Regions from separate parts of the Clostridium fungisolvens genome, predicted to be linked through region 3. Evidence: a T-box and tRNA genes for the amino acid it is inferred to sense, from the RefSeq annotation. Region 3 holds a T-box; the other regions hold tRNA genes.
What was found. A T-box is a leader RNA that pairs with one kind of tRNA and senses whether it is charged. The one in region 3 lies ahead of trpS (tryptophan--tRNA ligase), so its partner is inferred to be a tRNA-Trp.
Positions count from the first base shown of each region.

Region 1: it encodes a tRNA-Trp, which carries the amino acid that the T-box ahead of trpS (tryptophan--tRNA ligase) is inferred to sense. The anticodon was not compared.
Region 2: it encodes a tRNA-Trp, which carries the amino acid that the T-box ahead of trpS (tryptophan--tRNA ligase) is inferred to sense. The anticodon was not compared.

Region 1 covers NZ_BLZR01000001.1:3,794,266-3,797,556, reverse strand. Annotated here, with positions in the region: gene bsdtw1_RS16700 (metal ABC transporter substrate-binding protein) at 1-749, shown strand, start outside; gene bsdtw1_RS16695 (CBS domain-containing protein) at 1,052-1,672, shown strand; tRNA gene bsdtw1_RS16690 (tRNA-Trp) at 1,933-2,008, shown strand; gene bsdtw1_RS16685 (ABC transporter permease) at 2,850-3,291, shown strand, end outside.
Region 2 covers NZ_BLZR01000001.1:3,787,343-3,790,633, forward strand. Annotated here, with positions in the region: gene bsdtw1_RS16650 (alpha/beta-type small acid-soluble spore protein) at 265-462, opposite strand; gene bsdtw1_RS16655 (hypothetical protein) at 648-1,043, opposite strand; tRNA gene bsdtw1_RS16660 (tRNA-Trp) at 1,484-1,559, opposite strand; gene bsdtw1_RS16665 (peptide ABC transporter substrate-binding protein) at 1,748-3,291, opposite strand, start outside.
Region 3 covers NZ_BLZR01000001.1:402,480-405,770, forward strand. Annotated here, with positions in the region: gene bsdtw1_RS01560 (glycosyltransferase family 2 protein) at 1-580, shown strand, start outside; gene trpS (tryptophan--tRNA ligase) at 1,088-2,086, opposite strand; T-box leader at 2,361-2,609, opposite strand; gene bsdtw1_RS01570 (lmo0937 family membrane protein) at 2,668-2,823, opposite strand; gene bsdtw1_RS01575 (ECF transporter S component) at 3,034-3,291, shown strand, end outside.

The sequences.
Region 1 (3,291 bases), 3.4 Mb from region 3:
CAACTAAACAACTGGTAAAAGATAAACACAATGTAACATACATGTTTAATAATAACTTTGACAGTCTAAACTTTAAGTTTACAAATGATTCTTTGGATAATGTTTCAAAATATGATCTGCTTTTATATATGGGATCTAGTTCTGAGCCTTGGATAAATGATTTTATAGATGGTTTAAAAAAAGGAAAAGTAGGTATTGTTAATCTTTCTAGAGGAACTAAAACATTGAACTATATAAAGTCTCAGAATATAGCAGGGTATGATATAAAAATAAATCCTTATTATTGGTTAAGTCCTGACGAATATAAAATTATGCTTTATAACATAAAAAGTTCAATTCAAGATAAAGATCCGAAAAACAGGGATTTCTATGAAGAGAATTACGAAGAGATGATATCAGAACTAGATAAAGATAGTAAAGATGTGAAGGATTCCATAAGTGCTCTAAATGGATATACTATATATACAACAGATGAAGACTTAGATTATCTTACTAAGTATTTAGGCGTCGATGTTATAAAACTCACGGATTTAACTAAAATTGATGATTATAAAAAAATGCTTGGGGAATCAGCAAGTAAAACTTTAATATTATATAGTGATCAGGCTAAATTTAATGAGTTTATCAGTAAGATAAATGGAGCATCCTATTATCAAATGCAGATTAAGATACCTCAATATGATGATCAATATAGATATTATTTAGAAAATATAAGTCTAAAATTTAAGGGATTAAATAAAAAGTTATAAGTATTTTTATATATTTATAACTTTTTTTATTGTCTATTATTGAACAAGTATTATTTATGAAGCTGTGATGAATTATTTATAATTTAAGAAGAATAATAGTAAAGTTTATAAAATTATTAGTGAATTTGGATAATGTTTTTCCAATAGGTGATGATAAATTTTATGGATTACTTATAAAACTCGGCATAATATAATAAAATGAAAGAATTTTTTTAATTATTGGATAATTTTTAAAAATCATATATAATTACCGTAATAAATGGCTTATAATATATATATAAGGAAATCGAGGGGGAGAGACTATGCTAGTAAAAACTATAATATTGCCAAAAAAAGATTTAATAACAGTCACATCTGATACAACAATAGGAAGAGCCTTAGAGATAATGGATCAAAATAAATTTTTATCAATTCCTGTTGTTGATGGAGAATATTTTAAAGGATCAATAGCACAAGACATTATTTATAAGTTTTATTTTGAAAAAGGTGCTGATAAGAAGAGTTTATTGGAAGACTTCTCAGTATCTCACCTACTAACAAAAAGCATACCTAAGATAAATCTTTATGAAGAAGTTGAGAAAGCAGTAGGATTACTAGAAGAAACTCATGTTTCCTTTGTCGCAGTTGTTGATGAGTTTGATAAGTTTGTAGGTATTTTAACTCATCATGCCGTGTTTGAACAGTATACTAATGTATTTGGACTTAACAAAGGTGAAAGAATGGCAGTTACTGCTTATGATGTTCCTGGACAAATATCAAGGTTATCAAAAATACTTACAGAAAATCAAGCTGATATAATCAGTTTTGTTGTAATAGATCCAAAAAGTGTTACAGATGTAAGAGAAATAGTTGTAAGAATGAAGACTAAGAATTTAGAGATAATTAAAGAAAAAGTTAAGGCTGCAGGGTTTAAGGTAGTCTAGTAGATGATTTGGTTCTTCTGATTTTAAATCTAATCAAATGATCTTAGAGTGTAGTATAGAATCTTAAATATATATTATAGTGTAAATCGAAAATTTAAATATAACTTTTTCTTAAAAGGTATCTTATAATCACATATGTTATTATAAGATACCTTTTTAAAATATAAATTTAATTATGTAGTGGCTCATCTATATATAAAAATAAGTACAAAAAAATGTTGCGTTATTTTAAAGAATGTTATATAATCATATTTGTTCGAAGGGGTATAGCTCAACTGGTAGAGTGGCGGTCTCCAAAACCGTAGGTTATGGGTTCGATCCCTATTGCCCCTGCCAAAAGACTAGTAGAATTAATTTTCTACTAGTCTTTTTTTGTGTATATAAAAAACTAATTGCCTAAGATACAATTTAATCCAAGAGATACATACTATTTAATATAGAAAATTAAATGCTTAATTGTGAATACACCTAATATACAGATGAATTACCAGATTGAAGTTGCTTTTATCAATTTGGCAATTTATCTTTTTTTTGTTTTGACTAAAAATCATTGGTGAAAAATTTATAAATTATAAAATAGATAGAGTGAAAAAAGAAAATACATATAATTGAAATATTTAAATAATTATTTTAATTTAAATAAATTTATGTTATGAATTTTTTAGCGATAAACAAATTTTTTGACGTTTGCACTTAGTTTCATCCATTATATGGATAAAGTTTTTATGAGTGAACTAATAAATATATAATAAAAATAAAAATTGTTAATTTTAAATTTATATACTAATTAATTAACAGTTTAATAAATTTGTTATAAGTCTAGCAAATTTAATTGATTGGTAGCTGATATTTATTATAAAATTGGAAAAAAATTGCCTTTGAAAATGTTTACTTGCTGCCAAATTAGATAGCTTATAGTAAAAGAATAAAAAAATACATGCCAAAATTAACATTTAATAATAAATTCAAAAAACTATTTACAAAATGATAATTTGTAACTATAATTTTTTATATAAACTTAAGAAAAATAACAATGAACGAGGAGATGTTAGTCGGGGGACAGGTGATACAAAATAATAGTTGATTACTTTGTATTGAAAAAGTAGAAAATTAGTACATAATAGAGATTTAGTAAGAAATTAGAAGTTATAAACATATTTAAAGGGGGACTTAAAAAATGTTTAAATACACATTAAAGAGAATTGTGATAAGTTTACTTACTATATTTATAGTAATAACAGCAACTTTCTTTTTAATCAGAGCAATACCAGGGGGACCATTTACAGGAGAAAAGAAATTACCACCTTCTATACTTGAGAACTTAAATAAGAAGTTTGGACTAGATAAACCTATGTCTCAACAATACACTACATATGTTAGTAGTATTGTAACAAAAGGTGATTTAGGACCTTCTATGATGTATGAAGGAACAACTGTTAATGATATCATCAAGAAGTTTTTCCCGGTTTCAGCAAGATTAGGATTAGCCTCAGTTATATTTTCATTAATATTCGGAGTACTACTAGGTATCCTTTCAGCATTAAAGGAAAACAAATGGCAGGATAGAGCTGCAATGGTAATATCAACCATAGGTGTAACAGTGCCAAGCTTTGTTATGG
Region 2 (3,291 bases), 3.4 Mb from region 3:
TATAAGGCTTCTCTTCATTGTAAATAAATTTTCTTATAAAATCTCTTTTGAAAATATACAAAGTTAAGAGTAGCGTATTGTTTTTTTATTTAAGAAGAATCCATAAAAAATCTGTGAATTTTCTAAAGAATAAAAGGGCACAATTTCTTGTGCCCCGGTATTAGAATCTACTATCTGGTGGTACATCATTACTCATAGTAACTCCTCCCTTAATGGTCAGATTACATAACTAAGATTTAACCTACCAAATGCCTTCCACTATGACTAGTGATTAGTTGTCATGTGTCCTTCGAATTCCTCTACCATTCTTTTTACCATTTCTCCACCTACGGAACCACATTGTTTTGATGTTAGATCTCCATTATAATCACCTAATGGAACTCCTAGTTCTCTTGCTACTTCAAATTTAAACTTAGATAATCCTTGTTTCGCCTCTGGAACTAATGTTCTTGATCTTGACATATAACATTCCTCCTTTGGTTTTGAGATGGTTTCTTATGTATCGTAATCCACTAAATTAAGATTTTAACTTTTTGCTTGACAGCAATATCCTTAAAACTTTCTCCAGTTTAAACGATACATCAGCAGTAAACCTTTTTGGTTTACACTATTATATTAACCACAAACGATTTTAATAGACTATAAAATTAAATGCAATTCTGGTATGTACTTCCTTTATAGTTCTTTATTACATTTATAGCTTCTCTACTACTATTAACTAAGATTGGATTTACACCTGAATTTTTAATAAACTTTTTTAGCTGGTAGCTTCCTATTATAGATTTAGGCATTATTATTATATTAATTATCCATTGTTCTTTAGATGTATTTCTTAAAAATTCGCAATATGTATCACTGACTTCTGATTTTACAAGTTCTAAATCAGAAACATCCATTACAAATATTTTATTATGAGTACCAATTGTTTCTATAACATCTATGTACTCTTTTATCATGTATGTCAATTCTTCATTTCCTAAGTAGCCTTTAATAATATTTCTTATAATCCCTTTTTTCTTATAATACTTAAAATAATAGTACATTTTCCCACCCCAAATTTAATACTTAAGAGCCTTCTTAAATTTTATTTATACTTAACACAAATTTATAAGATTATAAAATTCATTGACCTATTATTTTCTTATTTAGATTTACTGTAATAATGTTTTAAAAAATTATAATTATAAATTTCACAGCAAACATAATTATACTATATTTTCTATATGTTGTAAATTTTATTATTAATTATATTATCGTCTTAATGAAACTTTACTGAAGTATAATTTATAAAATCTAATAAAATAAATTAAAATTATAGTTATATTTTTTAAAGCAAAAATATAATGATTTTTTCATTAATTAAGAGTATAAATCTCAACTAATATAATAATATTTTTGAAAATTATTAAATAAATACAAGAAAAATCCACGAATATCCAAAAGAATATTCGCGGATCATCCTCGTAAGCTTCGTTTACCATATTGGCAGGGGCAGTAGGGATCGAACCCACAACCTACGGTTTTGGAGACCGCCACTCTACCAGTTGAGCTATACCCCTAAAATAACGCTTACAAAAGATATAATATCATATTCATGAGACATGCGCAATACTTTATTTCTAATTTTAATAAATTATGAATACTCAAGTAACAGCATATTAAAAGGTAGTATCTTTAGTTAAGTCAACAACTAAAGATACTACCACTTTATATATTATCTGATGCTATAAGCAACTGATAAAATGCCTTATTTAGAAGCAGCTTCTACTACAGTATTTCTGAAGTATACAAATCCTAGTGGGGATTTTTGTAAATCAGTTATATTATTCTTAAGTGCAAGAACGTTAGTGTAGTAGTATATTGGGATTATTGGCATATCATTCATTAATATGTCTTCTGCCTTATGCATATCTTCTGTTCTCTTAGCAGCATCAGTACCCTTCTTAGCAGCATCAACTAACTTGTCATATTCTGGGTTAGTGTAACCAGGATTGTTATTTCCGCCGTTAGTGTAGTACATATCTATAAATGTCATTGGATCGTTGTAGTCAGCAATCCATGCTGTTCTACATACCATGAAGTTATGCTTTGTTAAGTCATCTAATTGAACTTTTCTTTCTTCATTAACTAGTGTAACGTCGATTCCTAAGTTCTTCTTCCACATTTCTTGTATAGCTTGAGCGATGTTTTGATGTCCTTGTCCTGTGTTGTACTTAATTTCAAGTTTAGGGAATCCCTTACCTTCTGGATATCCAGCATCAGCAAGTAACTTCTTAGCACCTTCAACATCAGCTGTAGTCTTTAGGTAATCCTTGTTCTTGAATTCTTTACCTGTACTATCAACTATTCCCTTTGGAACGTATGATGTAGCAGGTTGTTCTCCACCCTTTGTTACATTTTCAACTATAGCAGTTCTATCTATTGCCATGCTAAGTGCTTTTCTTACATTAGTATTGCTTAATGCTTTAGCAACATCAGCAGAAACGTTCTTGTTTGAAACATTTACTGCATAGTAGTATGTTCCAAGGTATGGATAAACTTTAGCCTTACCATCTTTGATTAAGCTTTGCTTTTGTTCTGCTGGTAATAAATCTGTAGCATCTATTTCACCAGATTCAAAAGCATTTAATGCAGATGTTTCATTATCTAATAATGTGTATTGGATTTTGTCAAGCTTAACATTTGCTTTATCCCAATAGCTATCGTTCTTAACAAATGTCATATGGTCTTTTTGAGCATATTCAGACATTTTGTATGCTCCGTTAGATACAAATGTCTTTGCATCAGTAGCCCATCCTTCTTTATTAGCTTCAACGATATCTTTTCTTACTGGGAAGTAAGTTGGGAATGCTGTTAAAGCTAAGAAGTAAGCTGTTGGAGCCTCTAGTGTAACTTCTAGTGTATAATCATCAACTACTTTTATTCCTAGATCTGCAACTTTAGCTTTTCCACCATTATATGCTTCACCATTTTTGATGTAGTATAATTGGTAAGCGTAATCTGATGCTGTTTCTGGAGCTAAAGCTCTAGTCCAAGCATAGTAGAAGTCATTAGCTGTAACGCCTTTTCCATCCGACCATTTTGCATCTTTTCTTAAATGGAAAGTATACTTTGTTCCATCACTTGAAACATCGTACTTCTCAGCAACACCTGGAGTAACTTTATTGTTAGCATCTACGTTTTCTAAACCTTCAAACGCATTAACGTCAACAATACCGCCTTCAACAGAGTTGTTTAGACCTGGATCTATTGTTTTTGGTTGAGCCCCAAGGTTATACTTTACAACCTGAT
Region 3 (3,291 bases):
GAGAAGAAAAAGAGAAGGAGAAACTTGGTTTAAGCTAATAACTGCAAAATATTTCTATAAGTTTTTAGCCAGCATGTCAGATATAGAGATACCAAAGGACACAGGTGATTTTAGACTTATAGATAGAACTGTAGTAGAAGCTTTAAGAGCGATGCCAGAAAGAAATAGATTTGTAAGAGGTATGGTAAGCTGGGTTGGCTTCAATCAAACTTACATAGAATACAATAGAAACGAAAGATTTGCTGGAACTACAAAATATCCTTTAAAGAAAATGCTTAAATTTGCTTCAGATGGAATAGTTGCTTTTTCTTCAAAACCATTAAAAGTAGTATCTCTAATTGGTACCATAACCATATTTATATCTTTCATAATGCTGATATATTCAATAATAGTTAAACTATTTGGCTATACAACACAACCAGGCTGGACATCTCTAATGGTAGTTATAACACTATTCAGCGGAGTACAATTATTATCCCTTGGAATTATAGGAGAATATATAGCTAGAATTTACGACGAAAGTAAAAATAGACCACTATATATAATTAAAGATAAGATTAATTTTGAGGAAGAAAAATAGATTTTTTAAATTTTTCTCAAAATAAAAAGTTCACGATTTTGTTGTGAACTTTTTATTTTTTTATAATTGCATTTTCTGAACGAAGCTCATCAAAGCTTCGGCTGTATAGCTCCAGGTATTCCAGTTAACATTACATATCAAAATAAAGTGCTTCTACAGGAGATGCTATATGAATAAGCGGTTAGAATTAAATGATTTTTGGAGGTGAATTAGCGTTAAAAAATTGTATTGTCTAAGCGAAGCGAGTTATACAATTTCTATAATGTATCAAATGGATGACTAGATTAGGTCAATGTATAAAAATTTAGGCACTTCTACAGTAGATGCCATATGAGCGAACAACTAGAATTAAATGATTTTTGGAGCTGAAACAGCGTTAAGAAACTGTATTGTCTGAGCAAAGCGAGTTATACAGTTTTAGCTGTTTAAGAGGAGAAAATCATATTAATTCTTTGTGCAGCTCATCAAGGCATTGGATGTAGGAGTGCCTAAATTTAAGTTATATGACTATCTAGGAATAAATCCTATCTTCTTTTGCATTTTTCTTAGGGTCTTAGTAGCTAAATAGTTAGCCTTTTCAGCACCTTTCTTATAAACTTCTTCAAGATAAGACTTATCAGCTAAAAGCTCTTTAACCTTTTCTTGAAGTGGAGAAAGTTCAGCAACTATTGTATCAGCTACATCGCTCTTAAGCTCTGCATAACCTTTTCCTACATAGTCAGCAACCACTTCGTCAGGCTTTAAGCCTTTTATGGCACACAATATATCTATAAGGTTTTTTACGCCAGGTTGTTCGTCAGTATAGTTTACCACTCCAATACCATCAGTAACGGCTCTGCTTACTTTCTTTCTTATAACTTCTGGTGGGTCTAGAAGCAAGATGAAGCTATTTTGATTTTCATCGGATTTAGACATCTTCTTTGTTGGCTCTTGAAGACTCATTATCTTTGCACCTTCTTTAGCTATATAGCCTTCAGGTACAACAAAGGTTGGGCTGTAAGCATTATTGAATCTTTGAGCTAAATCTCTAGCTAATTCTAAATGTTGAGTTTGGTCCTTTCCAACAGGAACTAAATCTGTATTATATAAAAGTATGTCAGCGGCCATAAGAACTGGATAATTGAAAAGTCCAGCCACTATAGAGTCGCCCATCTTTTGTGATTTATCTTTATATTGAGTCATTCTTCCTAGTTCACCCATATATGAATTACAGTTTAAAAGCCATGCTGCTTCGCTGTGGGCAGGTACATGTGATTGTATGAAAAGAGTATTCTTTTCAGGATCTATACCAGCAGCTATATATATTGCTAAGACTTCTAGAGTTCTTCTTCTAAGGTCTGCAGGTACTTGCTTTACAGTAATTGCGTGTAAATCTACTACGCAGAATAGACAGTCGTATTGATCTTGAAGTTTAACCCAGTTTTTTATAGCTCCTAAATAATTCCCTATGGTCAATTCGCCAGAAGGTTGAATACCACTAAATATTACTTTCTTTTTGTCTTCCATTCTTTATTCCTCCTACTCGGTTATAATGAAATTAAATTATCTATAGTATATCTACTTAAAAAGATAAAAAAGTCGCTGAAGTGATCTTCTTCAGAGAGTTTTTTTGCGCATCTGCCTTTTCTTAAGCGTATGTGAAGAAATTCTGGCAGGCGACATAAATTTTGTTTTTTACTGTTTACATAAATAGTTGTTCTGAGCACTTGATATTGATAGGTTTTGTTATCAAAAAAAATTATGCTTTCCTAAACAGTAAAAAAGCCCTATGGATAAAAATCCATAGGGCGTATAAAACGCGGTGCCACCTATATTCAAGAGAAGTTCATTCTCTTCTTTAATTAAGATACAATAATATCCTATCTCTATAACGTGAGAACACGACTAAAACTACTTAATTATCTATAATAATTTTTCGTCTAAGTATCTCAGAGATCCATTCAACTTAAACAACATTACTGTAATTTCACCGCCTACAGTTCTCTGGAAATGTGAACTAAAGTTTACTATTTCTCTTCTTTGATTTTAGAATATAGAAGTAATAATTTATTACTTCTATAATATGACATATAAAACAAAGTGTCAACTCAGACTTTATTCTTTCTTCCGAAGATTAAGTTAACTATAAAAATTATTGCTGCAACTACAAGAAGAATGTTGATAAAGTAACCTCCTATTCTGAAGATTATTCCAAGTAACCAAAAGAATATTACTATACCACCAAGCCATCTTAGGAAAGCCATATAATCACCTCCTTTTTAGTACAGATGATTTTAAGAAATATTTGAAACTAAATTTGTCATTAAATCATGAATCTTGATAATAGTATTAGTAAAAATAAAATAATAATACATAAACTTTGTATCGATACATTTGCAATGCAATAGGTTATGTTATATCATCCATTTATGGAATAATTTCTTATTAAAAAATTTAAAAAGGGGCTAGATATTATGGAGAATTCAAAAAACTTAAAAGCTAGAGATTTAGCTTTAACAGGATTGATGATTGCATTGGTTTTTATAGCTGGGAATATAATTAAGATTCCTACTGCAGGTGGTTTTGTGCATTTAGGAGATTGCATGGTTCTTCTTTCAGCAGTTGTACTAGGGAAAAAGAGAGGTGCATTAGCCGCTGCTATAGGGATGGCTATGGTAGACATAAGCGGAGGATGGCTTATCTGGGCTCCGTTTACTTTTATAATAAAGGCT